DNA from 3 places in the Affinirhizobium helianthi genome. Region 3 is predicted to be linked to each of the others. Evidence: predicted binding sites of a transcription regulator. Region 3 holds the regulator's gene; each other region holds the start of a gene.
What was found. The regulator LexA, encoded in region 3, represses DNA repair genes until DNA is damaged. The targets are predictions, from matches to a motif close to TGTTCNNNNTGTGTTCNG.
Positions count from the first base shown of each region.

Region 1: the regulator LexA is predicted to act here: its motif matches at 5,231-5,248, upstream of recA (recombinase RecA).
Region 2: the regulator LexA is predicted to act here: its motif matches at 6,800-6,817, upstream of uvrA (excinuclease ABC subunit UvrA).

Region 1 covers NZ_JBHUEQ010000003.1:147,275-158,073, forward strand. The annotation lists gene ACFSE1_RS01305 (flagellar biosynthetic protein FliO) at 1-662, opposite strand, end outside; gene cckA (cell cycle histidine kinase CckA) at 1,000-3,618, shown strand; gene ACFSE1_RS01315 (glycosyltransferase) at 3,815-5,080, shown strand; gene recA (recombinase RecA) at 5,308-6,396, shown strand; gene alaS (alanine--tRNA ligase) at 6,695-9,355, shown strand; gene ttcA (tRNA 2-thiocytidine(32) synthetase TtcA) at 9,425-10,291, shown strand; gene ACFSE1_RS01335 (inositol monophosphatase family protein) at 10,301-10,799, shown strand, end outside.
Region 2 covers NZ_JBHUEQ010000003.1:372,088-382,886, forward strand. The annotation lists gene glnA (type I glutamate--ammonia ligase) at 1-695, opposite strand, end outside; gene ACFSE1_RS02325 (P-II family nitrogen regulator) at 755-1,093, opposite strand; gene ACFSE1_RS02330 (NAD(P)H-hydrate dehydratase) at 1,406-2,911, shown strand; gene ACFSE1_RS02335 (DUF72 domain-containing protein) at 2,892-3,707, opposite strand; gene uvrA (excinuclease ABC subunit UvrA) at 3,735-6,665, opposite strand; gene ACFSE1_RS02345 (single-stranded DNA-binding protein) at 6,936-7,478, shown strand; gene ACFSE1_RS02350 (MarC family protein) at 7,554-8,183, opposite strand; gene gyrA (DNA gyrase subunit A) at 8,455-10,799, shown strand, end outside.
Region 3 covers NZ_JBHUEQ010000003.1:524,402-535,200, forward strand. The annotation lists gene eno (phosphopyruvate hydratase) at 3-1,277, opposite strand; gene kdsA (3-deoxy-8-phosphooctulonate synthase) at 1,381-2,232, opposite strand; gene ACFSE1_RS03090 (hypothetical protein) at 2,306-2,677, opposite strand; gene ACFSE1_RS03095 (VOC family protein) at 2,965-3,828, opposite strand; gene lexA (transcriptional repressor LexA) at 3,966-4,691, shown strand; gene ACFSE1_RS03105 (ComEC/Rec2 family competence protein) at 4,672-7,185, opposite strand; gene gltA (citrate synthase) at 7,488-8,777, shown strand; gene lpxB (lipid-A-disaccharide synthase) at 9,178-10,350, opposite strand; gene ACFSE1_RS03120 (LpxI family protein) at 10,347-10,799, opposite strand, start outside.

The sequences.
Region 1 (10,799 bases), 380 kb from region 3:
GAGCCGATATCCGGCGCGGCGGAGGCCGTAAGTGGGGCGGCTGTGGCTGGAGACAGAATGGGCGCGGCGCGGCTTATTTCCGGTTCTGGAGTGGGCTTCACAGGCGGAAGATCCGCTGCGGCAGGTTCCGGTTTCGCGGGGCGCAGATGCTCGAATGCCTGAGCGGGCTTGCTTTGCGAAGCGGGGTGCAGGCTCTGGTTCACGGCGGGTTCGCGTGGGGAAACCTGTTCCACCGGGCGAGGCGCTGTCTTGAGAACCGGCTCCGCAGCAACAGAAGGCGCTGCCAGTTGCGCCTGTTTTTCCGGACTCAACAGCCGGGGTTCTGCCGGGGGAATGGGAAGTCGCTCCGGCTGCTGCTCATCGAGCGGCATGGTTATTCCGTCACGCGGCGCGCCTATTCCGCTCTCGATGACCACATCCGTTGGACCGCCAATCATCACCAGATGCTCGACATTGTCGCGCCGGATGAGAACAATGCGCCTGCGCGCGTCGACGGCCGCGGCATCCAGAACCTGAAGTCGCGGTTGTCTGTTTCTCCCACCCTTGAGGAAGGGAGAGGGACCATTACGGCGACGGATGAGATACAGGGCCACCACCAGAAGCAAAAGGCCGATACCAACGCCGATAACGGCGATGATGAGGCGGCTTCCATAGGTAGTCATGAAGTCTTCGACCATCTTGCTCAGCTCCCAATGACCTATTCAAGGCCGTACCAACATCGTCATGCGTCTTTTCTTGGGCGAAAGCTCGCCAAGGCGGCCGCGCACTTTATCTGCCAACGGATGGCGGCAGAGAAGATCACACGGCCAGACGCGCCATACAAGCGTCACCCTGACGCGAGATATGGCCGGAAACTGTGCAGAGACAATGGTCTTGACGCTGTTCTCAACGGGTTTCTTTAGGCGCAAAGCTTTTTGGGGGACGTGCAACTTGCTATGGAGGATATGTGAACCGATTCCATGGCTTTCGCTTGGTGTATGGCCGAATCTGTGAGGTGTGATGACGAAACCGCAGCCGTCTGGCAGCTATGATGCGCCCTTGGTGGACCGAGGCCAGCGGAGCGGCACCGTTTTGCGGTTGCTGGTGCTCGCACTCGTTCTGATCGGCGTCTCCATCGCCTTCGTCGTCTTCAAGCAGGCTATGGACAATGAAATGGTGCTCGGCGTCCTGGGCATTCTGGCCATGGTCGGCATCTTTTTCATTGTTTCTTCCATCATCGGCCTCGTCGAGGTCATGCCGCAATCGCGGTCTGACGAGTTTGCCTCGAACTATCTGGGCAGCCATCCGGACGGTATTCTCATCACGGATGATCGTGGCCGCATTCTTTACGCAAATGCCTCCTATGGTCGACTGACGGGCGCGACCAAGGCCAGCAATGCGCAATCGCTTGAGGCACTGCTCTCCAAGAACCGGGAGGCCACCGAGGCACTTTACCGCCTTACCGCCGCTCTTCGCGAAGGCCGTGAGGCGCATGAGGAATTTCGCCTGATGAAGCCCTTGGGGCGTCATTCCGGCAACGGTTCAGGTGCCCATTGGTATCGCCTCAAGGCCCGGATTCTGCAGCCGCAAACGCAGAAGGCGCCGCTCGATGTCTGGCAGATCGCCGATATTACCTCCGAGCGGGAGGACCAGGAGCGCTTCTTCCGCGAGCTGCAGAATGCGATCGACTACCTGGATCATGCTCCGGCAGGCTTTTTCTCCGCGGGCCGCAAGGGTGAGATCTTCTATCTGAACGCCACCTTGGCCGAATGGCTGGGCCTGGATCTGACGAAGTTCGTGCCGGGCTCCATGAGCATTTCCGATATTGTCGCCGGCGAGGGCATGGCGCTTATCCAGTCCGTTCAACCCAGTGCTGGGCTTACGCGGACGGAAACGCTCGATCTCGATTTGCGTCGTTCCAACGGGCAGAGCCTGCCCGTTCGGATCGTCCATAGCGTGTCGTCCATGCGCGACGGGGCGCCGGGCGAAAGCAGGACCATTGTTCTCGACCGTCCGGTGGGCGAGGGGGCCGATCAGTCTGCCTCTGCCCTGCGCTTCACGCGATTCTTCAACAATACCCCGATGGCGATTGCCTCCATCGGAGGCGATGGGAAAATCCTTCGCATAAACGCACCCTTCCTTCGCCTCTTCGCGGGTGTGGTTTCCCGTGACGATGTCGAGACCGGCGTGAATTTGGACGTCATCGTTCACGAGACTGCACGTCAGGATCTTGAGCGCGCACTGGCTGCCGCCAAGGACCGCCAGGGCGATATCGCTCCGATTGATTGCCGCCATCCGGGCGATGAGGGGCGCCATGTGCGCTTTTACGTCAACGCGGTGATCGATGAGAGCGATGAGGCGCCAGAGGAAGTAGCAATCGTCTATGCGGTGGAGACGACAGAGCAGAAAGCTCTCGAAACCCAGATGGCGCAGACGCAGAAGATGAATGCCGTCGGCACACTGGCGGGCGGTATCGCGCATGACTTCAACAATGTGCTCACCGCTATCCTTCTCTCCTCCGATCACCTTCTGCTGCAGGCGCGCCCATCGGATGCGAGCTTTGCGGACCTGATGGAAATCAAGCGCAACGCCAACCGCGCCGCAGTTCTGGTGCGTCAGTTGCTTGCCTTCTCGCGCAAGCAGACCATGCGGCCTGCCGTCCTGAACCTCACCGACGTGGTGGGCGATCTGCGCATGCTGGTGGATCGTCTGATCTCTGGCACCAATGTAAAGCTGGAAGTGGAATATGGGCGCGATCTTTGGCCGGTGCGTACCGATCTTTCACAATTCGAGCAGGTTCTGATCAATCTTTGCGTCAATGCCCGTGACGCCATGCCAAATGGCGGCTCGATCAAGATCCGCACCCGCAATGTGACGGCAGACGAAGTGGCATCTTTTGCCAATGCACGTTTGCCTGCCGATGATTTTGTACTGGTCGAGGTTGCCGATAGCGGAACCGGCATTTCACCTGAAATTATGGACAAGATCTTCGAGCCGTTCTTCACCACGAAGGAAGTGGGCAAGGGAACCGGACTCGGCCTTTCCATGGTTTATGGCATCGTCAAGCAGTCAGGCGGTTACATCTATCCGGAGTCCGAGGTTGGCAAGGGTACGACCTTCCGCGTTTTCCTGCCTCGGCACATACAGGAAGTGCAGCCCGCTGCGGCGCCCGCGTCAGCAGACGGGCAGAGTTCGACTGCCTCCGATGCAAAGACAACGGCGGCCGCAGCCCAGCCAGCGCCTGCATCGGAGAGCCTGGACCTGACCGGAAATTCAGCAGTCGTTCTCTTGGTCGAGGATGAAGAAGCGGTGCGGCGTGGCGGCAAGCGAATGCTGGAAACCAGAGGCTATACCGTTCACGAAGCGGGTTCTGGCACCGAAGCTCTCGAAATCATGGAAGAGCTTGATGGCAAGGTAGATATCGTGGTTTCGGACGTTGTCATGCCTGAGATGGATGGGCCGACCCTGCTGCGAGAGTTGCGCAAATCCTATCCAGACCTCAAGTTCATTTTCGTCTCCGGCTATGCGGAAGATGCCTTTGCTCGCAATCTTCCGGCTGATGCCAAGTTCGGCTTCCTGCCCAAGCCGTTCTCGTTGAAGCAGTTGGCCGTCGCTGTTCGCGAAATGCTGGACGCCTGACACCCAAGGCGCTATCCTCAGGCTTGTAGCTTCTCATACTGTTTCAGCAGGCTGGTCGGTTATACGACCAGCTGACAAGAAGCTGCCCCTCATCTGTGGGAGCGCGTCCCTTTTTGCCGTGCTTCACCTGGTGTGAAAGCTTGAGCAGCTTAATTTTTTTTCAAAACTTCGATTTTTGTTTTTCAATGAGCGATCAATGCAAATTGTCATTTTTACGATTGGCACGGAAGGCGACGTGCGCCCCCTCGTTGCGCTGGGGGCGGGCTTAAAGCAGAGGGGTCACAAGGTGCGTCTCGCGACGCATCCCATGTTTCGAAACCTCATCGAACGCCATGGCCTGGAATTTGCGGAACTGGATGGAGATTTCCGCGACTGGATGAGCACGGACAAGAAGATCATGGGACGTGCCCTCAGGATTGGGGAGATGCTGACCGCCTTCCGGCAGAAGCTCAAGGAAATTTCGAAAAACTGGCCTGAGCAGGGAATGGTTGCCGCCAGGGGCGCTGACCTCATCATCGGCAACGGAATGGTCAGTCAACTTGGCTGTGCCTTAGGCGAGCGGCTGGGAATTGCCTGTATCGAAACCCAACTGGTGCCGAGCTTCCCTTCAAGCAATCCACCGCCGGTTCCGCTGCCGCCTTCCATGTATGGGCTGCCTCCCAGCCTGAACTACGGCCTTGGCTGGCTCGTGCGACGCAGCATGGCTTATGTCATTCAGCCCGCCTATGATGAGCACATCCGCCCGCAGCTCGGTCTTGCTCCTTTTGGTCGCAGAAGCCCCTACAAAACGCTTAATGCCTCACATCTTCGGCTGGTCGGGGTCAGCCCCACACTTGTCCCAAGGTATCCTGGCTGGCCTGACACCATACAGGTTGTCGGTCAGTGGGGCCTAACAGAGAGCGAGAATTGGCAGCCACCGGCCCATCTCGATGAATTCCTTCAGAATGGGGAAAAGCCTGTCTATATCGGCTTTGGCAGCATGTATCACGCCGGCGCGGCGGAGCTGACCGATCTGTTTAAGAAAGTCCTTGAGCATACTGGAATGCGCGCTGTAATCGTGACCGGCTGGGGCGGTTTGGATGGTGTCGTTGGCACAACAACATCACAGCTAGCGGTTATTGACCGCGCGCCCCATGACTGGCTCTTCCAGCATGTGGGAATGGCCGTTCATCATGGTGGGGCGGGGACCACGCATGCTGCTGCCCGCGCCGGAATACCTTCCGTTGTGATGCCCGTCTTTGGCGATCAGCCCTTCTGGGCGTCGAGATTGAACCGACTCGGCGCTGCGCCGCCCGCGCTCCCCAGGAAGAAGGCCAGTTTCGAGCGATTGCTGAAAGCTTTTTCCGCCGCAGCTGGTTCAAAGATGCAGGCAAGTGCGCGTCATCTTGGTCGTGTAATCCGCTCCGAGGATGGTGTGGGAACGGCTATAGACCTGATGGAGCGCCACGGCGTTGTGCGTTGAACAGGGCGAGGCGCGAATCGATTTTTCGCGCCACAATCATCTGAGACGCTGGCTGTATGCAGTTCATGGTGCTTGCAAGGCGTTGAAAACATTAAGTGAACAAAATCCCTAAATGCTTTTTGGATCAATATTTTAGTTGCTCTTGAAAATTAGAACAAAATGAGTACATTGGTCATCAACAGCTGCTTCGTTGCGAGCGGGGCTGCAATAACCTAAAGGTGTTTCAAATGGCTCAGAACTCATTGCGGCTCGTAGAGGAAAAATCAGTGGATAAAAGCAAGGCTCTGGAAGCGGCGCTTTCGCAAATCGAACGAAACTTCGGCAAGGGCTCGATCATGAAGCTCGGTGCCAACGAAAGCGTGGTGGAGATCGAGACGGTTTCGACCGGATCGCTCAGCCTGGACATTGCGCTTGGTATTGGCGGCCTGCCCAAAGGACGTATTGTCGAAATCTATGGTCCGGAAAGTTCCGGTAAGACGACGCTGGCACTTCAGACAATCGCTGAAGCGCAGAAGAAGGGTGGCGTGTGCGCCTTTGTGGATGCTGAACATGCGCTCGATCCGGTTTATGCGCGCAAGCTCGGCGTTGATCTTCAGAATCTGCTGATCTCTCAGCCCGATACGGGCGAACAAGCCCTGGAAATTACCGATACGCTGGTGCGTTCTGGCGCTGTCGATGTTCTGGTTGTGGACTCCGTGGCGGCGCTGACGCCGCGTGCTGAAATCGAAGGCGAAATGGGTGATAATCTGCCCGGCCTGCAGGCCCGCCTTATGAGCCAGGCGTTGCGTAAGCTGACCGGATCGATTTCCCGCTCGAACTGCATGGTGATCTTCATCAACCAGATCCGCATGAAGATTGGCGTTATGTTTGGTTCACCGGAAACCACGACCGGTGGCAATGCGCTTAAGTTTTATGCATCGGTGCGTCTTGATATCCGCCGCATTGGCTCTGTGAAGGAGCGCGAGGAAGTGGTGGGTAACCAGACCCGTGTCAAAGTCGTCAAGAACAAGATGGCGCCTCCCTTCAAGCAGGTCGAGTTCGACATCATGTATGGTGAAGGCGTCTCGAAAACCGGCGAGTTGATCGATCTGGGCGTCAAGGCCGGGATTGTCGAGAAATCCGGCGCCTGGTTCTCCTATAATAGTCAACGTCTGGGCCAGGGACGTGAAAACGCCAAGACCTATCTGAGGGACAATCCGGAACTGGCGCGTGAAATCGAAATGGCGCTCCGCCAGAACGCCGGTTTGATTGCAGATCGCTTCCTCCAGAATGGTGGACCGGATAGCGGCGACGATGCAGGCGATTCGGACGCCTGAATCAAATGCCTCCAGGCGGCACTTGACACAGCTTGTGCCTTCTCTTCGCGTGATTCAGGGTGAATGATGCGAGGAACCAGGTGATGCGGCGTCCTGAAAATGGCGAGTGAGGTTTCGACGCTGAATGAGGCCTCTTAATTTCAGTGCGTGCATTTTATAATGACGTGGCGGCTACGCAAGGCAACTTGTGTGGCCGTTTGCTTGTGATGCTTGATGCTGGACAGGTGTCGGGGAGAAAGATAAAAGCCAAGGGCTTTTGAACGATGATGACCGCTCGGGCGGTGAAGAAGGGTTTTGCATGAGTGGCGTGAATGAAATCCGGTCGACTTTCCTCGACTATTTTCGAAAGAACGGTCACGAGATTGTCTCGTCGAGTCCGCTCGTTCCGCGCAACGACCCGACCTTGATGTTCACCAATGCGGGCATGGTCCAGTTCAAGAACGTTTTTACAGGCCTTGAGACGCGCCCCTACTCGACGGCATCCACGTCGCAGAAGGTTGTGCGCGCTGGCGGCAAGCACAATGACCTCGATAATGTCGGTTACACCGCGCGCCACCTGACCTTCTTCGAAATGCTGGGCAACTTCTCCTTTGGAGATTACTTCAAGGAACGTGCGATCGAACTGGCCTGGAACCTTGTGACCAAGGGCTTCGACCTGCCGAAGGATCGCCTTCTTGTTACCGTCTATGCCGATGACGAGGAAGCTGCGACCCTGTGGAAGAAGATTGCCGGATTTTCTGACAACAAGATCATCCGCATTCCAACCTCCGATAACTTCTGGCAGATGGGTGATACCGGTCCCTGCGGCCCCTGTTCGGAAATATTCATCGATCAGGGCGAGCATGTATGGGGTGGTCCCCCCGGTTCGCCGGAGGAGGACGGTGATCGTTTTCTCGAATTCTGGAACCTCGTTTTCATGCAATTCGAGCAGACGGCACCCGGTGAGCGCACGCCGCTGCCGCGTCCCTCTATCGATACAGGCATGGGCCTGGAACGCATGGCTTGCATTTTGCAGGGCGTGTCCAGTGTTTTCGAAACGGATCTGTTCAAGGCATTGATTGCCGCAACGGAAGATGTTGTGGGTGCCAAGGCGGAAGGCGAGCAGGCTGCAAGCTTCCGCGTCATCGCCGACCATCTTCGTTCATCGGCCTTCCTGATTGCCGATGGCGTGCTGCCTTCAAATGAAGGGCGTGGCTATGTTCTTCGCCGCATCATGCGCCGCGCCATGCGCCACATGCAGTTGCTCGGCGCGCGTGAGCCTTTGATGTATAAGTTGCTTCCCGCTCTCGTCGGTGAGATGGGGCGCGCCTATCCGGAGTTGACCCGCGCCGAGGCGCTTGTTTCGGAAACCTTGAAGCTGGAAGAGACCAAATTCCGCGCCACGCTTGCGCGGGGGCTTTCGCTTTTGTCCGAGGCAACTGAAACGCTCGACAAGGGCGATTCGCTGGATGGTGAAACGGCCTTCAAGCTTTACGATACCTATGGCTTCCCTCTCGATCTGACGCAGGATGCCTTGCGCGCGCGCGGCATTGGCGTTGACCTGACTGGTTTCAATGATGCCATGCAGCGGCAGAAGGCAGAAGCGCGCGCCAACTGGGCGGGCTCCGGCGAGAAGGCGACGGAAAGCGTCTGGTTCGAGCTTAAGGAGAAGTTCGGTGCGACCGAATTCCTTGGTTACGACACCGAGTCAGCCGAAGGGGTCGTCCAGGCCATTCTTCGTGATGGCGGTGTTGTTGGCGATGCCAAGGCCGGAGATACGGTCCTTGTCGTTGTCAGCCAGACACCGTTCTACGGCGAATCCGGCGGACAGATGGGCGACACGGGTATTATCTCCTCGGATAATGCCAAGTTGCAGGTCACCGATACGACAAAGAAGGGCGAGGGGCTTTTTGTCCACGCCGCGACTGTGCTCGAAGGTGTTCTGAAAACTGACGAGGCTGTTGTTCTGACAGTTGATCATGCTCGCCGGTCGAAACTTCGCGCCAACCACTCCGCGACCCATCTTCTTCATGAGGCGCTGCGGGAAGTTCTTGGAACGCACGTCGCACAGAAGGGTTCGCTGGTAGCGCCTGAACGCCTGCGCTTCGACGTTTCGCATCCCAAGCCGATGAGCGTTGAGGAGTTGCAGAAGGTCGAGGAAATGGCCAATGCGATCATTCTCCAGAACGCCCCGGTTACGACCCGTCTGATGAGCGTTGACGATGCAATCGCTGAAGGCGCTATGGCGCTGTTTGGCGAAAAATATGGTGAGGAAGTCCGCGTTGTTTCTATGGGCACAGGCCTGGAAGGAAGCAAGGCGGGTAAGCCTTACTCTGTCGAGCTCTGCGGCGGCACCCATGTCGGTGCAACAGGTGATATCGGTCTCGTCCGCATCATTGGCGAGAGTGCTGTCGGTTCAGGCGTTCGCCGCGTTGAAGCTGTGACGGGCGAGGGTGCTCGCGCCTATCTGGCGGAGCAGGATGAGCGTGTGAAGTCGCTGGCCAGTATGCTCAAGGTGCAGCCGGCAGATGTTCTGCCGCGCGTTGAGGCGCTCGTCGAAGAGCGGCGCAAGCTGGAAAAGGAATTGGCGGAAGCACGCCGCAAGCTCGCAATGGGTGGTGCACAGTCCGGTTCTGCCTCCGAAGTGCGTGAGGTTGCCGGTATCAAGTATCTCGGCAAGGCTGTGTCCGGTGTTGAAGCCAAGGATCTCAAGGGTCTTGTGGATGAAGCCAAGGCATCGCTCGAGTCTGGCATTGTGCTGTTGATTGCTGTCAGTGAGGATGGCAAGGCGAGCGCGGTGACAGGCGTGACGGCCGATCTGACAGATAAGTTCAGTGCTGTGGACCTTGTGCGGATTGCAGCGGCTGCTCTTGGCGGCAAGGGTGGTGGTGGCCGGCCGGACATGGCCCAGGCCGGTGGCCCTGATGGCGCGAAGGCCGCTGAGGCTATTGAAGCTGTGGCTGCTGCGTTGGCTGGCTGAAGGCCTGAATAGGGCTGCAGTTGGAAGCAGTACTGCAGCCCGCAACAAGTTTCGGAGAATGATGTGACGCTGGCAGCGGCAAACGAGCCGATCGATCTTGCGGAAGACGGTCCCAACGAGTTTCCGAACGGCTTGTTCGAGAAGGCGCCGCAAACAACAGCGTTCAACAAGCTTCGTAAGCGCCTGCTGCGGCAGGTTAGGCAGGCGCTTGATGATTTCGATATGCTGAAGGGGCAGAAGCGCTGGCTGGTTGGCCTTTCAGGCGGCAAGGACTCCTATTCGCTGCTGGCGCTGCTAATGGACCTGCAGTGGCGCGGCCTGTTGCCGGTCGAGCTTGTGGCCTGCAATCTGGATCAAGGCCAGCCGAATTTTCCAAAGCATATCCTTCCGGGGTATTTGGAAAATCTGGGTGTGCGCCATCGGATAGAATATCGCGACACCTATTCAGTCGTGAAGGAGAAGGTGCCTGAGGGCGCCACCTACTGTTCGCTCTGTTCGAGGTTGAGACGCGGTAATCTTTATCGCGTTGCTCGCGAAGAAGGCTGTGATGCCCTTGTTCTGGGGCATCATCGCGATGACATTCTCGAAACATTTTTCATGAACCTCTTTCATGGCGGGCGACTGGCGGCGATGCCCGCGAAATTGCTCAACGACGAGAGCGATCTTTTCGTTCTTCGCCCGCTGGCTTACTGCGCGGAAGAGGATCTGGCAAAATTTGCTGCTGCCATGCAGTTCCCGATCATTCCCTGTGATCTCTGTGGATCGCAGGACGGTTTGCAGCGCAACGCAATGAAGCAGATGCTGACCAATATGGAAACGCAAATGCCTGGCCGGAAAGACCGGATGCTGCGTGCTCTTTCGCACGTCAATCCTTCCCATCTGCTCGATCCGCAATTGTTCGATTTTGCGGCTCTTGCACCGTCTCCCAGAGATTGAGGTTCACTCATGCCCGTTGATATCATGGCGCTTGCGGATGTATTGAGGCAGGCCGCGAAGCAGGAAATTCTGCCGCGCTTTCGCCGCCTCGGCGCGCATGAGGTGCGTGCGAAATCCGAAGCCACGGATCTGGTAACTGAGGCTGACGAGCAGGCTGAACGCTACATCAAAGCGGAAGTTGCGAAGTTTGCTCCGGATGCTTTGTTCATTGGCGAGGAGAGTGTTGCCGCTGATGCGAGTTTATTGAACAGGCTTGCAGATGCGGAACTCGCGGTGATCGTCGATCCGGTGGATGGAACCTTCAATTTTGCGGCTGGCGTGCCAGCCTTCGGCGTCATGGCTTCCGTCGTCTACAAGGGCGAGGCGATTGCGGGTATCATCTACGATCCAATGGGAGATGACTGGGTGATGGCTGAGAAGGGCGGCGGTGCCTTTCTACGCAGGCCAGATGGAGACGCTGTGCGTTTGGCGACTGCCGCAGCCAAGCCGCTTGAGGCCACGTACGGCA
Region 2 (10,799 bases), 150 kb from region 3:
TTGCGAACCAGCGTGTCGAATTTCACGCCCAGTTCGTGTTGGGCGGATGCCACTTCGTGATGATGCTTTTCAACGACTACGCCCATTTCCGTCAGGACGGTGAGCATTTCGGAGCGCATGTCCTGAAGGCTATCGACCGGGGGAACCGGGAAATAGCCGCCCTTGATGCGCGGACGGTGACCGAGGTTGCCGGTCTCATAATCCGTATCGTCGTTTGTGGGAAGCTCGGAAGAGTCGAGCTTGAAGCCGGTGTTGAACGGATCGGCCTTGTATTTCACGTCGTCAAAGACGAAGAATTCCGGTTCAGGGCCAACGAAGACGGTGTCGCCAATGCCGGATGCCTTGAGGTAGGCTTCAGCCTTCTTGGCCGTGCCGCGCGGGTCGCGGTTATAGGCTTCGCCCGAAACCGGGTCCAGGATGTCGCAGATGATGACCATCGTCGACTGGGCAAAGAAGGGGTCCATGTGCACGGTTGCCGGGTCGGGCATCAGCACCATGTCGGATTCATTGATGGCCTTCCAGCCGCCAATTGAGGAGCCGTCGAACATGACGCCGTCCGCGAACATGTCTTCGTCCACAGCGCTGACGTCCATCGTTACGTGCTGCAGCTTGCCCTTCGGGTCGGTGAAGCGCAGGTCCACGAACTTGACGTCGTTCTCCTTGATCTGCTTCATGATGTCGCTTGCGGTCGTCATGGAATCTCCCATTGCAATAATATGTTAAGCCTGTGTCCGGTTCTGCGCGGTCAGGTGTGTCAGATGGCGTCTACGCCGGTTTCGCCCGTACGGATACGAACGACTTCCTCTACGTTAGAAACAAATATCTTTCCGTCGCCAATGCGTCCAGTCTGGGCGGCGTTGCGGATAGCATCAATCACGGCATCCACGTTTTCATCCGCAAGAACGACTTCCACCTTCACCTTTGGCAGGAAGTCCACCACATATTCGGCGCCGCGGTAAAGCTCGGTGTGGCCTTTCTGGCGACCGAAACCCTTGGCTTCCGTGACTGTGATACCCTGTAACCCGACCTCTTGAAGCGCTTCCTTGACTTCGTCCAGTTTGAAAGGCTTGATGATCGCTTCAATCTTCTTCATGAGAAAACTACTCTCCGCTTCTCCCTTGAAGACGGGTTGTGCCCGTCTGCCCAGCTAGATGCACGTAGTGTGCCAAATTCGTCCGGGTCTTCTTCGAAATGCCAATTCCTGCTGCGGATGCCTCCCCGTGCCGGATTGCAGGCTATGGTCTTGCGAGGCACAATGCAAGAGCATGCTCAGGGTGAAGCGATTGCAGGATGGTGACCAAAGATTCGGCAATGGCCTTGCTCTATTTTATAGGCAAATGAACTCATTTTAGGCAGATGTGTCGCAGCTCTCCGCGGTCATCCCCCTGGTTTGAGAGAAAGATGCATAAAGATGTCGCTTACTGATCCATTCCTACTCACTCCTGCAGAGGCGGCAGCCGCTGACAGGGAGACGGATGCAAGCGGCATACCCATCTTTCATCTGATGCAGCAGGCGGGTTTTGCTGTGGCGGCGGAAGCCCTGCGGCATTTTGCGCAGGCTGAACGCTTTGTTGTTCTTTGCGGGCCCGGCAATAATGGCGGTGATGGTTTTGTCGCGGCCAGCGCCTTGAGGCGGGCTGGCGCCAACGTTTCCATCCACCTTGCCGGGCGTCCCGAAGAGCTGACGGGCGCTGCGCGCCTTGCCTGGCTGGAAGCGCAGACGCCAGCCCAATCTTTTTCAAGTTACCAGCCCCATCCCGGAGACGTGATAATCGACGCAATCTTCGGGGCAGGGTTATCGCGTGATGTGCCACCTGAGGTGACTGATCTCATCACGCGCGTGAGAGAGGTCGGGTGCCCTGTGCTCGCGGTCGATCTTCCTTCCGGGATCGATGGTCTCACTGGACAAGTGCGAGGGGCGGCGTTCCAGGCTCAGCGAACCGTTACTTTCGTGGCGCGAAAGCCGGGTCATGTCTTGATGCCCGGCCGGATCTATTGTGGAGAGATCTCTCTCGCACCCATTGGCATGCCAACCCGTATCGCCAGACGCCACGCCCGGACCGTTTCCGTGAATGACCCACGTGCCTGGAAGGCTGCGATAAACGTTCAGCAAGGCGATACGCACAAATATAAGCGTGGACATCTTGCTGTTTTCAGCGGCGGCCCTAGCCACACCGGAGCAGCGCGCATGACCGCTTCCGCCGGGCTTTGTGCGGGTGCCGGTCTTGTGACGTTGGCCTCGCCGCCAGACGCAACGCTTGTCAATGCATGCGCCATGACGGCGGTGATGGTGCGGGAAATCGCCGATCTCCAGGACCTCAAAATGTGGTGGGCGAGCGGCAAAATCAGTGCCGCTGTGATCGGCCCAGGATTTGGGGTCGGAGAAGGTCTGCGAAGCTATGTGCATGCAAGCGCTGCAAGGCCGATGGTTCTTGATGCAGACGCGATCACAGCCTTTGCTGAAAGACCGGATGAATTGTTTGCTCTGGCCGCAGGCTCAGAGCCGCGTCAGATATTGACCCCGCATGAGGGCGAGTTTGCTCGCCTGTTTCCTGACCTTGCGGCTGACAAGACCATTGGTAAGCTTGAGCGTGCGAAACGTGCTGCCGAACGCGCACATGCGGTCATCGTTTACAAGGGGGCGGATACAGTCATTGCCGCACCGGATGGACGCCTGCTGATCAACGAAAACGCTCCGGCATGGTTGGCAACGGCGGGCTCCGGCGATGTGCTGGCAGGTATTGCCGGTGCAAATCTTGCGCAGGGCATCCCGGCTTTTGAGGCTGCAGCAGCTGCCGTGTGGTTGCATGGGGAGGCAGGGAACAAGGCAGGCGTCGGGATGACGGCGGAAGATCTTATCCGCCATATTCCGGCAGCACTTGAGGATTTGCTTAGTTGGTGCAGGCTTTGAAAAGTTCACGCGCACCATTGGGTGCATTCACTTTTCCGCCCGTGATGAAGTAGGCAAAAACATCTCGGGGCTTCTTTTCAACGCGCCTGTCTGGCGCATGAAGGGAAAGGTCATCGGGCACGCCGCCTTCCGCATAGAGTTTGAAGCGCTCTGCCCATTCGTCGATTTTCGGCTTCGGATAGCAGGTCGCAACATCGTCTGAGCCTCTTTGCAGGCGGGCATAGACGAAATCCGCCGTCACATCTGCGAACATCGGATAGTCGGCATGATCCGCACAGACAGCAGCAACGCCGTGTCGTGCGATCATGTCCACGAAGTCCGGCGTGCAGAAGCTCTCATGCCTCGGCTCCACGACGTGGCGCAGAGGTAATCCGTCGAGCGTTTGTGGGAGCAAAGAGAGGAATGCCTCGAAATCATCCGGCTCGAATTTCTTTGTTCCCATGAACTGCCAGAGGATCGGGCCGAGATGCGGTCCCAGTTCCGCAATTCCCTGATTCAGGAACTTCTCGATAGACGGACCGGCTTCCGCCAGAACTTTCCGGTTTGTGCAATAGCGGCTCGCCTTCAGCGAGAAGATGAAGTTCTCAGGCACTTCCGACGCCCACTTTGCAAAGGTTGCAGGCTTCTGGCTGGAATAATAGGTTCCGTTCACCTCGATGGCGGTAAGTTCGCGGCTGGCAAATTCCAGCTGCCGTTTCTTCGGCAGCTTGGGCGGATAGAAACTCTCGTCCCATGGATCGAAGGTCCAGCCACCGATACCTGTCCTGATCGCACCGCTTGCACCTGCGCTCGCCATACCTTTTCCTCCGGTCAGCATCGACGGCTATTCAGCCGCCTCGGCCTTCATCTTCTTTGTGTGTGGCCTGCGCTCCAGAAGTTCTTTCAGGAACTGCCCGGTGTAGCTGCGCTTTTCCTGAACAACATCTTCCGGCGTTCCGCATGCGACGATCTCACCGCCGCCGGTCCCGCCTTCCGGCCCGATGTCGATGATCCAGTCGGCTGTTTTGATCACCTCGAGATTATGCTCGATGACGACAACAGAATTGCCCTGATTGACCAGCTCGTGAAGCATCTCCAGCAGTTTCGCCACATCGTGGAAGTGCAGGCCAGTGGTCGGTTCATCCAGAATGTACAGCGTTCGCCCGGTGGAGCGTTTCGACAACTCCTTGGCCAGTTTGACGCGCTGCGCTTCACCGCCCGAAAGCGTATTTGCCTGCTGCCCGACCTTGATATAGCCGAGGCCGACATCAAACAGAGCCTGCAGCTTGTCACGAACGGCAGGTACGGCAGAGAAGAACTCAACGCCCTCCTCAACCGTCATGTCCAACACGTCAGCAATGGATTTGCCCTTGAACATGACGTCGAGCGTTTCGCGATTATACCGCTTTCCGTGGCAGACATCGCAAGTGACGTAGACATCTGGCAGGAAGTGCATCTCGATCTTGATGACGCCGTCACCCTGGCATGCTTCGCAGCGGCCGCCTTTGACATTGAAGGAGAAGCGACCCGGCTGGTAGCCACGCGCCTTTGCTTCCGGCAGACCTGCAAACCAGTCGCGAATGGGGGTGAATGCCCCGGTATAGGTTGCGGGGTTGGATCTGGGGGTGCGCCCGATTGGCGACTGGTCGATGTCGATCACCTTGTCGATGAACTCGAAACCGTCGATCCGGTCATGCTCGGCCGGGATTTCCCGTGCACCCATGACGCGCCGCGCGGCAGCCTTGTACAATGTTTCAATCAGGAAGGTCGATTTGCCACCGCCCGACACCCCGGTCACGGCCGTAAAGAGACCAAGCGGAACAGAGGCCGTCACATTCTTGAGGTTATTTCCTCGAGCGCCGACAACCTTGATTTCCTTGCCCTTCTTCGGCTTGCGACGCTCAGCGGGAACGGCAACACCAAGCTCGCCGGACAGATATTTCCCGGTTAGCGAATCGGGATTGTCCATCACCTCCTGCGGTGTTCCTTCCGCAACCACCTGGCCGCCGTGAATACCGGCAGCAGGACCAATGTCGACCACATAATCGGCGGTGAGGATCGCATCTTCGTCGTGCTCGACAACCAGCACCGTGTTTCCAATGTCGCGAAGGTGTTTCAGGGTATCGAGCAGCCGCGCATTGTCTCTTTGATGCAGGCCGATTGACGGTTCGTCCAGAACATAGAGAACGCCTGTCAGGCCGGAACCGATCTGCGATGCCAGACGAATACGCTGGCTTTCGCCACCGGAGAGAGTGCCTGAATTGCGCGAGAGGCTGAGATAGTCGAGGCCCACATCGTTGAGGAACCGCAACCGTTCGCGGATTTCCTTGAGGATCCGCACCGCGATCTCGTTTTGCTTGGTATTGAGTTTCGATGGCAGCACGTCGAACCAGTCACGCGCCTTCTTGATCGACATATCTGTGACCTGGCCGATATGCATATGGTCGATCTTCACCGCCAATGCTTCCGGCTTCAGGCGGAAGCCTTGGCAGGCGGGGCAGGGCGCCGCCGACATGTAGCGCTCGATTTCCTCGCGGGCCCAGGCGCTGTCGGTTTCCTTCCAGCGACGTTCCAGATTGGGGACGATGCCTTCGAAAGTTTTGCTTGTCTTGTAGGACCGCGCGCCATCTGCGTAGTTGAACTCGATCTTCTCGTCCGTACCCTGCAGAATGGCCCGTTGTGCCGCTGCCGAGAGCTTCGACCAGCGATCCGTCAGCTTGAACCCGAAGACTTTGCCCAAGCCCTCCAGGGTCTGGTTGTAATAGGGCGAGGTGGATTTGGCCCAGGGCGCGATTGCGCCGTCCTTCAAGGTGCGCTCCGGCTCCGGCACGATGAGATTTTCGTCGACCTTCTGTTGCGCTCCCAGACCGTCACAGGTGGGGCAGGCGCCGAAGGGATTGTTGAAGGAGAATAGGCGGGGTTCGATCTCGGGGATCGTGAAGCCGGAGACGGGGCAGGCGAATTTTTCGGAAAACAGAACCCGCTCATGCGTTTCGTTGAGCGATTTGTTCGCAGAACCGCCAGCCGCAGTTTCTTCCGGCGGCAGCGGCTTGTCCGCGAATTCTGCAACAGCCAGCCCATCGGCGAGCTTCAGACAGGTCTCAAGACTGTCAGCCAGTCGTGCGCCGATATCGCCACGCACGACGACGCGATCAACAACCACATCGATGTCGTGCTTGTATTTCTTGTCGAGCGGGGGCGCGTCGGCGATCTCGTAGAACTGTCCGTCCACCTTGACGCGCTGGAAGCCCTTTTTCATCAGGTCTGCCAGTTCCTTTTTGTATTCGCCTTTGCGGCCGCGCACGAGTGGCGCAAGAATATAAAGGCGTGTTCCTTCTTCCAGCGCCAGAACCCGATCAACCATCTGGCTCACCGTCTGGCTTTCGATCGGCAGTCCGGTGGCTGGCGAATAGGGAACGCCCACACGCGCGAAAAGAAGGCGCATGTAATCGTAGATTTCGGTAACGGTTCCGACCGTCGACCGCGGATTTTTCGAGGTCGTCTTCTGTTCGATGGATATGGCCGGGGACAGTCCGTCGATCTGGTCCACGTCCGGCTTCTGCATCATTTCAAGAAACTGGCGCGCATAGGCGGAAAGACTTTCCACATAGCGACGCTGGCCTTCGGCGTAGATCGTATCGAAGGCGAGCGACGACTTGCCCGAGCCTGACAGACCGGTCATCACGATCAGGCTGTTGCGGGGCAGGTCGAGGTCAATACCCTTGAGGTTATGTTCGCGCGCGCCGCGAATGGAAATCGTCTTGAGTTCGCTCATCGTGATTAGGCTCTGTGGGGGATCAGATCCCCAATTTAGTGATCGAATGGCGGCTGTCGAGGTTGCGGTGGCGTTGTTTGCACCCCAGATTCACCTCTACGTGCGCCCGAGTTGACAGGATCATAGAGAATTATTAGAACAAATAAAGAACAATTTTCGCGCTCATTTACTGTGGATTAAGGTCTTATCCTGACCGCGCCACGTCGGCGATGGGGTAGAGTGCGCAAAACTCAATTTGACTATGCCGCTGGCGGCAGACAGGGTGATGAAATGGCAGGTAGCGTTAACAAGGTAATCTTGATCGGGAATGTGGGCGCAGATCCCGAAATCCGCCGCACCCAGGATGGCCGCCCGATCGCCAACCTGCGTATCGCAACATCCGAAAGCTGGCGTGACCGCAATAGCGGCGAGCGCCGGGAAAAGACCGAATGGCATTCGGTTGTCGTCTTCAACGAGGGCCTGTGCAAGGTCGTCGAACAATATGTAAAGAAGGGCGCGAAGCTCTATATCGAAGGTCAGCTGCAGACGCGCAAATGGCAGGACCAGAACGGTAACGACCGTTACTCCACAGAGGTTGTTCTGCAAGGCTTCAACTCCACCCTGACCATGCTGGATGGGCGCGGTGAAGGCGGCGGAGCGGGTGCCGGTGGCGGCTACGGCGGTGGTCGTGGCAGTTCGTCCGGTGGTGATTTCGGTGGCGGCTACGGCGATGATTACGACCGTGGCTCATCCGGGTCCAGCCGGGGCGGTTCCGCTGGCGGCGGCGCTAGCGGTGGTTTTGCCCGGGATCTCGATGACGACATCCCGTTCTGATTGGAGCCTGTTCTGATTGAAGTTTGAAGCGGTCGAGGATCACTCGGCCGCTTTTGCTTTTGGCATCTGGGCCGGTCAGGTATTGAAGGCCGATTTGATCCCGTCGACCACGAATTGTACCGAAAGCGCAGCCAGAAGAACGCCGAGCAGGCGGGTGAGCAGTGCTCGCCCGGTCATGCCGAGGAAACGGTCGAGTTTCTCGGCCACGATAAGGGCGGCCAACACGATTGCCATGCAAATAGCCAGCATTGCGATCAGCAATGTTCGATCAAGTGGCGCTGAAAATGAGCCAGCCAGAAGCACGGTGGCAGATATCGCGCCCGGCCCGGCAATCAGCGGCAAGGCAAGCGGAAACACCGCGATATGCTGAATATGGTCGATCGTGATTGCAACTTTCGAGGTTTCCTCTTTTCTCTCCTGTCGCTTTTGAAAGATCATTTCGAATGCGATCCAGAACAGAAGAAGTCCACCCGCAATGCGGAACGCGCCCATGGAGATGCCGAGGATAGCAAGGATGCCGGCACCGAAGAGCGCGAAGGTCGCCAGAATCATGAAGGCGATCAAGGTGCCGCGAACGGCGACCTGCCTGCGGTGAATTCTGTCCATTCCCGCGGTCAGCCCGAGGAAGATCGGAGCAAGCCCCGGTGGGTCCAGTGTCACCAGCAAGGTGGTGAATGCGCTCATAATGCTGTCGGTGCTGGCCATTTTCCCCACTCTTTCGTTCGGTTATGACGACTCGGCGTGAAGCTTTAAGGTAAAAGGGGGCCGCTGAGAAGCAAAGGTGGTCAATGTCTCTCGTAGCTGATAGAGCCTTTGACTGTGCTGGCTGGCACTTGTTTTATCCGCTGGTATAGCACTATGTTTCCGGCCATATCGCAGCCGCAAAGAACTGTTCAAAACCTGCCTCGAAATTGGCGTTTGGATGGTGCATCGGCTATAAACATCAGACTGATTCCGAACAGAGATCGTATCCGATTTGACTGAACAGAGCACTCCTGGCGGCGGAAAGCTGCCACCTGGCATCGAACCCATTTCCATCATGGAAGAGATGCAGCGTTCCTACCTCGATTACGCAATGAGCGTTATCGTGAGCCGAGCGCTGCCTGATGTTCGTGACGGCCTGAAGCCGGTTCACCGCCGTATTCTCTATGGCATGTCCGAACTGGGCATCGACTGGAACAAGAAATACGTCAAATGCGCCCGTGTGACCGGGGACGTGATGGGTAAATACCACCCTCACGGCAATGCGGCGATTTATGATGCCTTGGCCCGAATGGCGCAGGATTGGTCCTTGCGCCTGCCCTTGATCGACGGCCAGGGCAATTTCGGTTCCATCGATGGCGATCCGCCAGCCGCTGAACGTTATACCGAATGCCGCCTGCAGAAAGCGGCGCATTCACTGCTCGACGACCTGGATAAGGAAACAGTCGATTTCCGTGACAACTATGACGGCACTCTATCGGAGCCTGTTGTCGTTCCAGCCAAGTTTCCAAACCTTCTGGTCAATGGTGCGGGCGGCATCGCCGTCGGCATGGCAACCAACATTCCGCCGCACAATCTGAGTGAAGTCATTGATGGCTGCGTGGCAATCATCGATAATCCCTCGATTGAGTTGCCGGAACTGATGCAGATTATCCCGGGGCCGGACTTCCCGACGGGCGCGCTCATCCTCGGTCGTGCAGGGATCAAATCTGCCTATGAGACCGGCCGTGGCTCGGTCATCATGCGCGGTCGTGCGCATGTTGAGCCCATGCGTGGGGACCGCGAGCAGATCATCATCACTGAAGTTCCCTATCAGGTGAACAAGGCGGCGATGATCGAGAAGATTGCCGAACTGGTGCGTGACAAGCGTATCGAAGGAATTTCGGACCTTCGCGACGAATCGGACCGCCAGGGCTATCGCGTCGTGATCGAGCTTAAGCGCGATGCGAATGCGGATGTCATCCTGAACCAGCTTTATCGTTACACGCCTTTGCAGACCTCCTTTGGCTGTAACATGGTGGCGCTGAACGGTGGCAAGCCGGAACAGCTGACACTTATCGATATGCTGAAGGCCTTTGTGACCTTCCGCGAAGAAGTCGTTAGCCGCCGGACAAAGTATCTGCTGCGCAAGGCGCGTGAGCGCGCGCATGTCTTGGTTGGTCTGGCCATTTCGGTTGCCAATATCGATGAAGTCATCAGCCTGATCCGCCGTGCGCCTGATCCTCAGACGGCGCGCGAGCAGTTGATGGAGCGTCGTTGGCCTGCCAAGGATGTCGATTCGCTCATTCGCTTGATCGACGATCCTCGTCACCGCATCAATGACGATGGCACCTACAATCTCTCCGAAGAGCAGGCGAGGGCGATCCTTGAGCTTCGTCTGGCCCGCCTGACGGCTCTTGGTCGTGATGAGATTGCCGACGAGTTGAACAAGATCGGCGCTGAAATCAGCGATTATCTGGATATTCTCTCGTCGCGGCTGCGCATTCAGCAGATCGTCAAGGATGAACTGACGGCTGTGCGGGACGAATTCGGCACTCCGCGCCGGACGGAAATCATGGACGGCGGACCGGACATGGACGATGAGGATCTCATCGCCCGTGAAGATATGGTCGTCACCGTTTCGCATCTTGGCTACATCAAGCGCGTTCCGCTCACGACCTATCGTGCGCAGCGTCGCGGTGGCAAGGGCCGCTCTGGCATGGCAACGCGCGATGAGGATTTCGTCACGCGCCTGTTCGTCGCGAACACGCACACGCCGGTTCTGTTCTTCTCGTCACGCGGCATTGTGTACAAGGAGAAGGTCTGGCGCCTGCCGGTTGGCACGCCTCAGTCGCGTGGCAAGGCACTGATCAACATGCTGCCGCTGGAACCCGGCGAACGCATTACCACCATCATGCCACTGCCAGAGGACGAGAAGAGCTGGGAGAACCTCGATGTGATGTTCTCCACGACTCGCGGTACGGTTCGGCGCAACAAGCTTTCCGATTTCATTCAGGTGAACCGGAACGGCAAGATTGCAATGAAGCTGGAAGAAGAGGGAGATGAAATTCTCTCTGTAGAGACCTGCTCGCCGCCGAATGTGGACCTCAACCTGCCGGGCGATGACGTGCTGCTGACGACTGCGCTTGGCCAGTGCATCCGCTTCCCCGTTGATGACGTGCGTGTCTTCGCCGGCCGCAACTCCATCGGGGTGCGGGGTATCTCGCTTGCCGAAGGTGATCGCCTGATCTCGATGACCATCGTCGGTCATGTGGATGCCGAGCCCTGGGAGCGCGCAGCCTATCTCAAGCGTTCTGCCGCCGAACGCCGTGCGGCGGGTGTCGATGAAGAGGATATTGC
Region 3 (10,799 bases):
TTTCAGGCGCGAAGGATCGAACGGCCCGCAAAAGCGGCCTGCGGTCCAAGCATCTCTTCGATACGAATCAACTGGTTGTACTTGGCGAGCCGGTCAGAACGCGCCAGGGAACCGGTCTTGATCTGTCCGCAATTGGTGGCAACAGCCAGATCGGCAATCGTGGAATCTTCCGTCTCGCCGGAGCGGTGCGACATGACGGCCGTGTAGCGTGCCTTATGTGCGGTCTCGACAGCATCCAGGGTTTCAGTCAGAGAGCCAATCTGATTGACCTTGACCAGGATCGAATTGGCCACACCCATCTTGATACCATCTCGCAAGCGGGCGGAATTGGTGACGAACAAATCATCGCCAACCAGCTGCACCTTGGAGCCGATCTTATCCGTCAACGCCTTCCAGCCATCCCAATCGTCTTCGGCCATACCGTCTTCGATGGAAATGATCGGATACTTTGCAGCCAGTTCAGCAAGATACTCAGCCATAGCTTCAGGCTCCAGCGTGCGGCCCTCACCTTCCAGCACGTACTTGCCGTCCTTGAAGAATTCGGTGGACGCACAATCGAGAGCGATGTGCATGTCGTCGCCCGGCTTGTAGCCTGCCTTCTCGATGGATTTCATGATGAAATCGAGCGCAGCCGGAGCGCTTTCAAGACCAGGTGCGAAACCACCCTCGTCACCAACATTGGTGTTGTGGCCCTGTGCTGCCAGTTCCTTCTTCAGAACGTGGAAGACTTCCGAACCCATGCGAACAGCCTCGCGGATGTTCTCCGCACCGACCGGCATGATCATGAATTCCTGGAAGTCGATCGGATTGTCAGCGTGCGCACCACCGTTGATGATGTTCATCATCGGGACCGGCAGAAGGCGCGCGTTAGGGCCGCCAACATAACGGAAAAGCGGCAGGCCAGATGCTTCTGCTGCAGCCTTTGCCACGGCGAGAGAAACGCCAAGGATGGCATTCGCGCCCAGGCGAGACTTGTTGGGGGTGCCATCCAGTTCACGCATCAGGTTGTCGATGAGAATCTGGTTTTCCGCATCGTGGCCACCGAGCGCATCAAAAATCTCGCCGTTGACGGCTTCAACTGCCTTCTCGACACCCTTGCCGTGATACCGTTTACCGCCATCGCGCAGCTCTACTGCCTCATGCGCGCCGGTGGAGGCACCCGACGGAACCGCCGCCCGACCCATGCTGCCATCTTCAAGGTGCACGTCCACCTCAACCGTGGGGTTTCCGCGGCTGTCAAGAATCTCGCGCGCGATGATATCGGTAATAGCTGTCATGAGCCTATCCTGTTACGTGGAGGGATGGAATGAATGGGATTGTCTTACTCGAAGAAACGCAAAATACAATGGCGGGAACATGACAGCTCCCGCCCGGCCTCAATCAGCTCGATCGTTTGGCCACCGCGTCGAATGCGAGCAGCGTTTCGAGGAGCCTGGGGAGGTTTTCGAGCTTCACCATATTGGGGCCGTCGGAGGGAGCATTGTCCGGATCCTCATGCGCTTCGATGAAAACGCCAGCGACGCCCACCGCCACAGCCGCACGCGCCAGGGTTTCAACGAACTCGCGCTGACCGCCGCTTGAACCGCCCTGCCCGCCGGGCTGCTGCACCGAATGTGTGGCATCAAAAATGACTGGAGAGCCAAGTGCGGCCATGATCGGCAGGGAGCGCATATCCGAAACGAGCGTGTTATAGCCAAAGGAGGCGCCGCGCTCACACAGCATGACATTCGGATTGCCGCTTTCGGTAAACTTCGCCTGAACGTTCTTCATGTCCCAGGGTGCCAGAAACTGCCCTTTCTTGACATTGATTGCGCGTCCGGTCTTCGCCGCAGCAACCAGAAGATCCGTCTGGCGGCACAAGAATGCGGGTATCTGCAGAACGTCCACCACTTCCGCAACAGTTGCGCACTGTTCTTCCGTATGGATATCGGTCAGGACGGGAAAGCCGAACTCCTTCTTCAGGTCGGCGAAGACTTCGAGCGCCTTTTCCAGCCCGATGCCGCGCTTGCCGGAGAGAGAAGTGCGGTTGGCCTTATCGAATGACGATTTGTAGACCAAACCGATGTCCAGCTTGTCACAGATCTCCTTGATAGCACCTGCCATCATGAAGGCGTGCTCGCGGCTCTCCATCTGGCACGGTCCACAGATGAGGGAAAGCCGCTTGTCGTTGCCGAAGTTAACCTGTGAGGCCCCTTCGCCCACCGAAACAATGGCATTGGCGCGAACAGTCATGGGAACCTCCGTCTCTCACCGGGCAGCGCACTGCCGAAAACTCGCACGTCCATAACAGCCGGTTCGCCATCTGTCACGTCGAACCGCAACCTGTTTCGTGAAGCCCGTCCGGGTCTGAGGAAAATTCGAGAACGCCGGGCAAATAGGTTTCCGTTACAAAGCTGAAGGCGGCACCTTCTCTGTTTCTCAGAAGCGCAGTATGGCGCAGAACCTGCTGCGGAAGAAACTGCTGGGGCGATAGCCACAGCACTTCGCAGGATAAGCTCTGCCGGCGAAACGCTAGCGACTGCACCACCCGTCCAAACGGCACTGTTGTGGTTTGAAGCGAAGTGTTCATATCTGCGGTGAGCAGATGAGGCAGATACCAGTTATCCGCCTCCGCTATAGGTGTTTGCCCCCAAACCAGCAGCACCCGGCGATGCACAATCTCGCCTTCCTGCGCCATGCAAAGAGCATGCCTGACCTCCGGCCCAGCGGAGATACAATCATCGCCCATACGAATAGAGGACAGCTCACCCTCGCACGTATGCTCAGCGGAGCACCATGCACTCAGCGTGCGCGTTGCGCTGTCGCTGCGCAAAAGCAGATCGTTAAGCCGCAAGAGCCGTCTATGGCGTTCAGCGAGAAACAAGGATTGCCTCTCTTGCATGTGCAATGAATGTCCCTGCTCTCTGATTTCACCACACACCCATTCTGGCGCCGACCTCCCGTTGCGCGAGCAGTTTTCGACCGTCACGGAATCTCAACAAAGGCTAGCATCGGATGAACTCCTGGCTGCGCACTAACCACAAGCATGCGGCCAAGTTTTGTATGAGGGATCTCGTTGCCAATAAGGCAGGCTTCTGCCGCAGCCAAACTCTTCACGGCAATCGTCACGCCCAGCCCGACCATCTGGCTGCGCGATGAGGAGGCGCCGAAAGCAGTCAGGGCATGACTGAAGGCCAAAAGACGCAGAGCACCGTTTTGCAACTGAAACGTCCATTCAGCCTCACCCTGGCAGCCTTTATCTCCAAGGACCAATGCCAGCCTGTCAGCATCCTTGGCAAAATCAGAGGCAATTAACAGGACTTCAGCGATACCCTGCGCCGTGTTTTCGTGATTCAGGAGCGATCCGCCGGGCAGAGCCGCGTTGATTCGCTGACACGTGAAGCCGAGCAATTCCTTCGAGCCAAGATCCGCAAAGGCCAGCCGGAAGCTCGCGGTTCTCTTGCTGCCATCGGCGCCTTGCGCCTCTCGCGAAAAATTCAGAACTGGTCCCGCCGAAATTCCACGGCTCTCAAACCGAGCATGATCTGCATCGGCATTGGATGAAGCGAGAACGAAGGCAGACGGCGCGTGCCATCGCTCGTCCATGGCCACCTCCAAATGCCGCTTTGCAAAGACATTCCCGGCCCCGGCTGCCTCACCAGCGCGTTCCATGTCTCGAATCGCCAGTGGTTCCAGATAGGTCTGGTCGCAGAAGAAAACGCAAGCGTTCGACGTTCCGAAAGGGTGGTGCCCATCAGGCGCAACCGTAAAACCAAGCCGGCTAAACATGCCCCTCGATCTACCAAGGCTTTCAACTGGCAGAACGAGATGATCTAGACTGCTGGACACGACGATCTCCATCCGCTGCGTTAAAATGGTTTAGAACCGATTATTCGTTTTGTACAAGTGCGCTTCGAGCCCCTTGCGGAACACAACTGGAACATATAGTGTCCGTTCTGGATTTGTTTCCGGACGGGGTGCCGATTATGCTAACACGCAAACAGCAGGAACTACTTCTCTTCATTCATGCGCGCATGAAGGAATCGGGGGTTCCCCCTTCTTTCGACGAGATGAAGGATGCTCTGGATCTTGCGTCGAAATCAGGCATCCATCGCCTCATTACGGCGCTGGAAGAACGTGGCTTTATCCGACGCCTTCCAAATCGTGCTCGTGCACTCGAAGTCATCAAGCTTCCGGAACCTTTTGGAACCAGTACGGCACCCAAGCGCGGCTTCTCGCCAAGCGTTATCGAGGGTTCGTTGGGCAAGCCCAATCCGCAACCTGTCCCTGCACCACAGCCGGTGAAGGTAGCGGCTGAGGAAAGCACTTCAGTCTCCGTCCCCGTCATGGGTCGCATCGCGGCAGGTGTGCCGATTTCAGCGATTCAGAACAACACCCATGCCATTAGCGTACCTCTCGAAATGCTGGGTCCGGGCGAGCACTATGCGCTTGAGGTGAAGGGCGATTCCATGATCGAAGCTGGAATTCTCGACGGCGATACGGTGATCATCCGCAATGGCAGCACAGCCAATCCGGGCGATATCGTTGTCGCTCTTGTCGATGATGAAGAGGCAACGCTCAAGCGTTTTCGCCGCAAGGGAGCATCCATCGCTCTCGAGGCCGCCAATCCGGCTTACGAAACGCGGATTTTTCCGCCGGAACGCGTGAAGGTTCAAGGCCGCCTGGTCGGTCTTATTCGCCGTTACCATTGAGCCATCGCTGGATGGGGTCATCATGCGCGTCTATCGCGAAGCTTCGGGCTCGCCAGTCATAGGTGCGGTGTATTTCCCATGCTCGGGCACTTGAATTGAGCGATGGTAGATAGGCCCAGTTGCCGGGCTCAAAGTGGCCACCAAACACAATTTCCATTGTGCCGGTTGTTCGAAGTGTTGTGCCTGTCAGCAGCCGCGCGCCTGATCGGCAACTGGAGAACCGTGTCCGGCTCGATACAACGAAATCCGCATGGTCGCAGGCAAAGCTCAGCAAGCGGTTATCGCTCACTGCAGCGATTCTTGATCCTTCGGCCGTTATTGTCATGCAGATCAAACGCGTGAGGCAAAAAAACTGATCTGGTTTGATCTCACTGAGCCCCGTTGCCATGGCCGCTTCGACGGACTTGATCTGCGCCGTCGTCAAGCGCTTCCGGTCACTCCGGATGTTTGAGAGCACTGGCGTTTCCTCGTCACCATCAGCGAGCGCGTTGATGGACGGCTCGTCATCACCCGCAAGATCAATGCTGCGTCTTACGGGCAGTATCGTATCGGTTATCTGCAAGGCGTTGCGCCATCGTTCGAAAAGAAAGCCCGACGACCGCGCCTGATTGGTCGACGCTACAGATCCGCGCCGTAGGAGGATGGCTTCCCCGTCTTCTGCTACCACCATCTCCGGGCGGGCTCTTCCCGCACCAGAAAATAGCAAGATCAATCCAGCAGTGAGAAGAACCGCGCCCAGCCACCGCAGCGGAGACCTCAGGCTAATGAAGAGAATCAGACCGAAGGACGTGATGGCAAGGAAGTAAGGTGGCGCCCGTCCAATGCTCGTGCCTCCGTCCCAGGAGGCAACCACTGTTGCGACACTGATAACGACGTCCAGACCCCACCCCATGATAGCAAAGAAAAGAGCGTCGAGGCCGAATGGCATTGCCAGCATCCCCAGCAGACCCGCTGGCATGACAATCACAGAGATGAAAGGCATGGCTGCCAGATTGGCAACGAGGCCATAGGCGCTCAGCTGATTGAAGTGCGCTATGGAAAAAATCGCCGTGGACAAGCCGCCGATCAAGGAAGTCATGACCGTGCCGCCTACAAAGCCTGCAACCGATGTAACAACTGCAGCCTGAGGGCCTTTAATCTGAAAACCGTCTTCATTCTGCTTGCGTTTTGACCAGAGATTGTAGCCTGCCACCAAGGCGGCAGTCGCTCCAAAGGACATCTGGAAACTTGCGCCCATGACGCTGGAAGGATGCAGCACGAGAATAATGATGGCTGCGAGCGCGATGTTGTGGAGACTGATCGAAGGTCGGTCGACGAGAACCGCCATCAGCATGACCACCATCATGATATAGGCGCGTTCCGCAGACACCCCGAAACCGGAAATCAGGTAGTAGGCTGTCACCATCAGAAGCGCACCGAAGGCCGCCGCCTTCTTGACGGAAATGCGCTGGGAAATCCCCGGAATCAAAACCAGCAGCGCGCGGGCACCGACGAAGAAAATCCCGGCAGCAAGAGCCATGTTCAATCCCGATATCGCCACGATGTGGGCGAGCCCTGCTTCTCGAAGGGCATCGAGAACAGGGCCGGAGATTGCCCTTCTTTCATCGGTGATGATGGCTGCCGCGAATGCGCCCTTGTCCCCCTCCACCAATGTGCGGATGCGGTCACCGACATAGCTTCGCAAGTCATAAAGGGAGTTGAGCCAACCGTACTGAAGGCCCGCTTCCTCAGCGATACCGATTTTCTGCGGCGTGCCGAAGAAGAAGCCGGTCGCGCCAATCCCATCGAAATAGGAGGCAAAAGCAAAATCACCTAGCCCGGCCAATGGTGGTCCTGATGGCGGTGAGAGGCGCGCCTTGCCCTGCAGAACATCTCCCATGTGGAAAGGCTCTCTCTTGCCCCTCACCGTCAGCGTGGCCCGCGTCGGCGGGCGTGTCAGCACCGGGTCGGTTGTCCCACGAATTTCGAGGACATAACGCCAACGTGATTGCCCTGTGGCCTCCCGTCTTTCCACAACGCCTTCCACCGTTGTGGTCACCGCACTGTCCAGAATGATTGTCGAAAGACGCCACTCCTCCCAGGCGGCACTTGCCATTCCCAGAAAGATGCTCCCTGTCAAAAACGCGGCTACCGACAACCAGCGCCGCATCGTCCAGCGCAAGATGAGGCTGGCGAGCAGCAGGGGCAGTGCAGTTGCCACCAAGAACAGACTGGGCCGGGAGGCTGCCGTAAACCAAAGGATCGCACCAAGCCCCAAGGCGACGGGAAGCAAGAGAAAACCTGCACCTTGGTCCAGCTCCTGCTCGATCCAGCCGGACAGCCGCGCCTTCCCTGCAGGCTCTGATAGGTGATCCGGCTCCGCAGCGAAATTCAGCTTCGGTGGTGGCAACATGGGGGGTGTCGCGTCGGCACGCTCGGCCGGAAGCCAATCGAGCTCTTTTGCCGTTCCGCCGCCAGCCCGATTGCCCCGACCCTGATGTGCCGATTCTGTCAATCGGTGCCCACCCTCGCCCGCCGATCACACATGTTCTGGCAAGCACTGACACGCGCCTTGCGCATTGGTCAACGCATTGACAAAGCTGGTTCCTATCCTTTCGTATATTGGATCGATTTAATCCAACATAATCTGCGTGGGCCGCCTTTACTGTATCTGCATCCAGCAGATACACCTCACTTTCGCGGCGCACAAAACATGGTCTGGAACGCTTGGCAGGGCGCGTTAGATCATATAGCTAATTCCAACGCTTCTGTTTTTTCTGGCGCGTCCTGCGCCATTCCGCCTATCGGAGGATCAGTATGACGGACACGAACGCACACCTTGGATTGGGAGAAAAGAAAGTAGACCTCCCGGTGCGAAAGGGCACTATCGGGCCGGATGTCATCGACATTGGCGCGCTCTACAAGAACACCGGAGCCTTCACCTACGATCCGGGCTTCACCTCTACGGCCTCCTGTGAATCCAAGATCACCTTCATCGATGGTGATGAAGGCGTTCTGCTGCACCGTGGCTATCCGATCGAGCAGCTCGCGGAACATGGCGATTTTCTTGAAACCTGCTACCTGCTTCTCTACGGCGAGCTACCGACAGCCGCACAGAAGAAGGATTTCGATTATCGCGTGACGCACCATACGATGGTTCATGAGCAGATGAGCCGCTTCTTCACCGGCTTCCGCCGCGATGCGCATCCCATGGCCGTTATGGTCGGCACTGTCGGCGCGCTTTCGGCCTTCTATCACGACTCAACGGATATCACCGATCCGCATCAGCGCATGGTTGCTTCTCTTCGCATGATCGCGAAGATGCCGACGATTGCCGCTATGGCCTATAAGTACCACATCGGCCAGCCATTCGTTTACCCGCAGAACGATCTGGACTACGCGTCCAACTTCCTGCGCATGTGCTTTGCTGTTCCCTGTGAAGAGTACAAGGTGAACCCCGTTCTCGCTCGTGCGATGGATCGCATCTTCATCCTGCACGCCGATCATGAGCAGAATGCCTCGACGTCTACCGTGCGTCTTGCTGGATCCTCCGGCGCAAATCCATTCGCTTGCATTGCTGCTGGCATTGCCTGCCTCTGGGGCCCGGCGCATGGCGGTGCAAACGAAGCTGCGCTGAACATGCTGATGGAAATCGGCACGCCGGACCGTATTCCGGAATTCATTGCGCGCGCGAAGGACAAGAACGACCCGTTCCGCCTGATGGGCTTCGGTCATCGCGTGTACAAGAACTACGATCCGCGCGCGAAGATCATGCAGAAAACTACGCATGAGGTGCTTGCCGAACTGGGCCACACGGATGACCCGCTGCTACAGGTCGCCATGGAGCTGGAAAAGATTGCACTGACGGACCCGTACTTCATCGAGAAGAAGCTTTACCCGAACATCGACTTCTATTCCGGCATCACGTTGAAGGCGATGGGCTTCCCGACAACGATGTTCACCGTGCTCTTCGCACTGGCGCGTACCGTTGGCTGGATCGCGCAGTGGGCTGAAATGATCGAAGATCCGCAGCAGCGTATCGGCCGCCCCCGCCAGCTGTACACAGGCGCTCCGAAGCGGGACTACGTACCGCTCTCCAAGCGCTAACAGGTAAAGACACATAGGCCCGGTTCAAACCGGGCCTTCTGCTTTTGCACGATCAATCAGGTCGCGCCCCTGGGATGCTTGCACTGCGTCAGACGGTGTTGATTCTCCAACGCTTGATCCGAAGTCCGCTGATCGCGGTAAAACCATACCATGTGGACAACGGCCAAAAACTGAACAACAGAATTTTTGACGGGAATGGGCGTATCGGGCCACGCGCCAAACTTGTTCTGCTCATGAAACCAGACGGTCGGACGCGCCTGAAATACTGCATCTAGAGCGCGTCCAGCAAAAGTGCGTTAGCGGTTTTGCGTCCGGACTGCGTAAAAACAAAGATATAGAGGATTCCAGGTGACCCCGTTTTCACCGGAAATGCTCTAGCGCCTTGCGCCCGGAGACGTAGCTAGATGATTCCTCTGTTTTTCAAGAGAGACAGGACGTGACGAGCACCGACTTCACCTGGCGCTCCATCGGTAGAAAGAGCGTCCCATAGAGAATCAAAGCCCGACAGCATGGCGCGTCTATGCGGCGTATCAGCCGAGAGCACATCCACCCAGCGCGCGAGATAGCCAGGTCGAAGCAGGACGTTTATTTGCTCCGGAATCACCGGGTAATCGGCAATGATGTTTGGCAGGGCTGCCGACCACACCTTGATCCGCTTGGTCAACAGCGTCATCAGCCAATCTGTTTTGTAAATTGAAACTGTCGGCACGCCGCACAGCGCCAGCTCCAGCGTCACGGTGCCTGAGGCGGCCAAAGCGACATCAGCCTGGGCGAATGCCTCCCATTTCTCTTCATGGTTACAGGTAAGTTGAGGTTGAACAGGCCAGGTTTTAAGAAGCTCTGTTACCCGGCCAACCTGCCTTGGCACCGTCGGAAGCAGGAAAGTCGCGCGCGGCTGGCGCGAAAGAATAAGCTCAGCACTCTCCTGCAAGACAGGCATGAGCGCATTGATTTCGGTGGAACGGGAGCCGGGAAGCAACAATACCCGTGGCCCACCAACACGCGTCTTGTCGCCGTTTCTGCGGGCGCTGCGAACTTGTAGCACATTCGGCTCTACCGTCAGGCGGTGCCCGACAAACCGCGTTTCTGGCCCACCGAGTTTTGCCATGACACGCGGTTCGAATGGCAACAGAGCCAGCACCAGATCGACATAGCCAAGCATTTTCTTTGCCCGGTACTCCTTCCAGGCCCAGACGCTGGGGCAGACATAATCAATCACTGGAAGTGTGGGCAGCTTTTCACGTACGGCCTTCGCGACGCGGTGGGTAAAGTCAGGACTGTCGACGATAATAAGCGCATCAGGTCGGGCGGCAACAATCTGATCGACCGTCTGGCGAATGCGACGCCACAGCTGTGGCAAACGCTTCAGAACCTGCGTGATTCCCATGATGGAAAGTTCAGAGAAATCAAAAAAAGACTTCAAACCGCGCTCTTCAAGCGCGTCGCCCCCGACCCCGATTAACTCGACAGGCCCTTGGTGGATGCGCTGAAGATAGTCCACGAGATCCGCAGCTAAAAGGTCGCCAGACACTTCACCAGCTACAATAGCGAGCCTCAGAGGACGTGTGTTCATTCAAGCCCCATATTTTTCGCGGCGAGATCGAGGCCATACAGAAATAGCCCCTCCTGTTGGGTGATGGCTATACACTCTTCTCGCTCCACCACCAATGCACGTCCAGCCTCCACTGCTATACCAGCAAGGCCAGCTGCCGCCGCGCCCCGCATGGTTGCCGGACCAATGGTAGGAAGATCGGCACGCAGATCCTGCTGGGGTTTGCACAGCTTGACGAGAACCCCCTTCTTGCGTTGCGAGATCCGTCCAGCAGCCCTTAACTCGGCCACGCGCATCAGCATGGCATCTGTCCCCTCGACCCCTTCAAGCGCAACTACGCGGCCGCCAACGCAGATAGCACCCTGCCCCACATCGAGCTCGCCGAGAATTTTTGCGGCATGTGCAGCGACCCGGATGTCCCGCCGATCGTACTCCGTAAGCGGGCTGCCGTTGATCGCGCCGACTTCCGC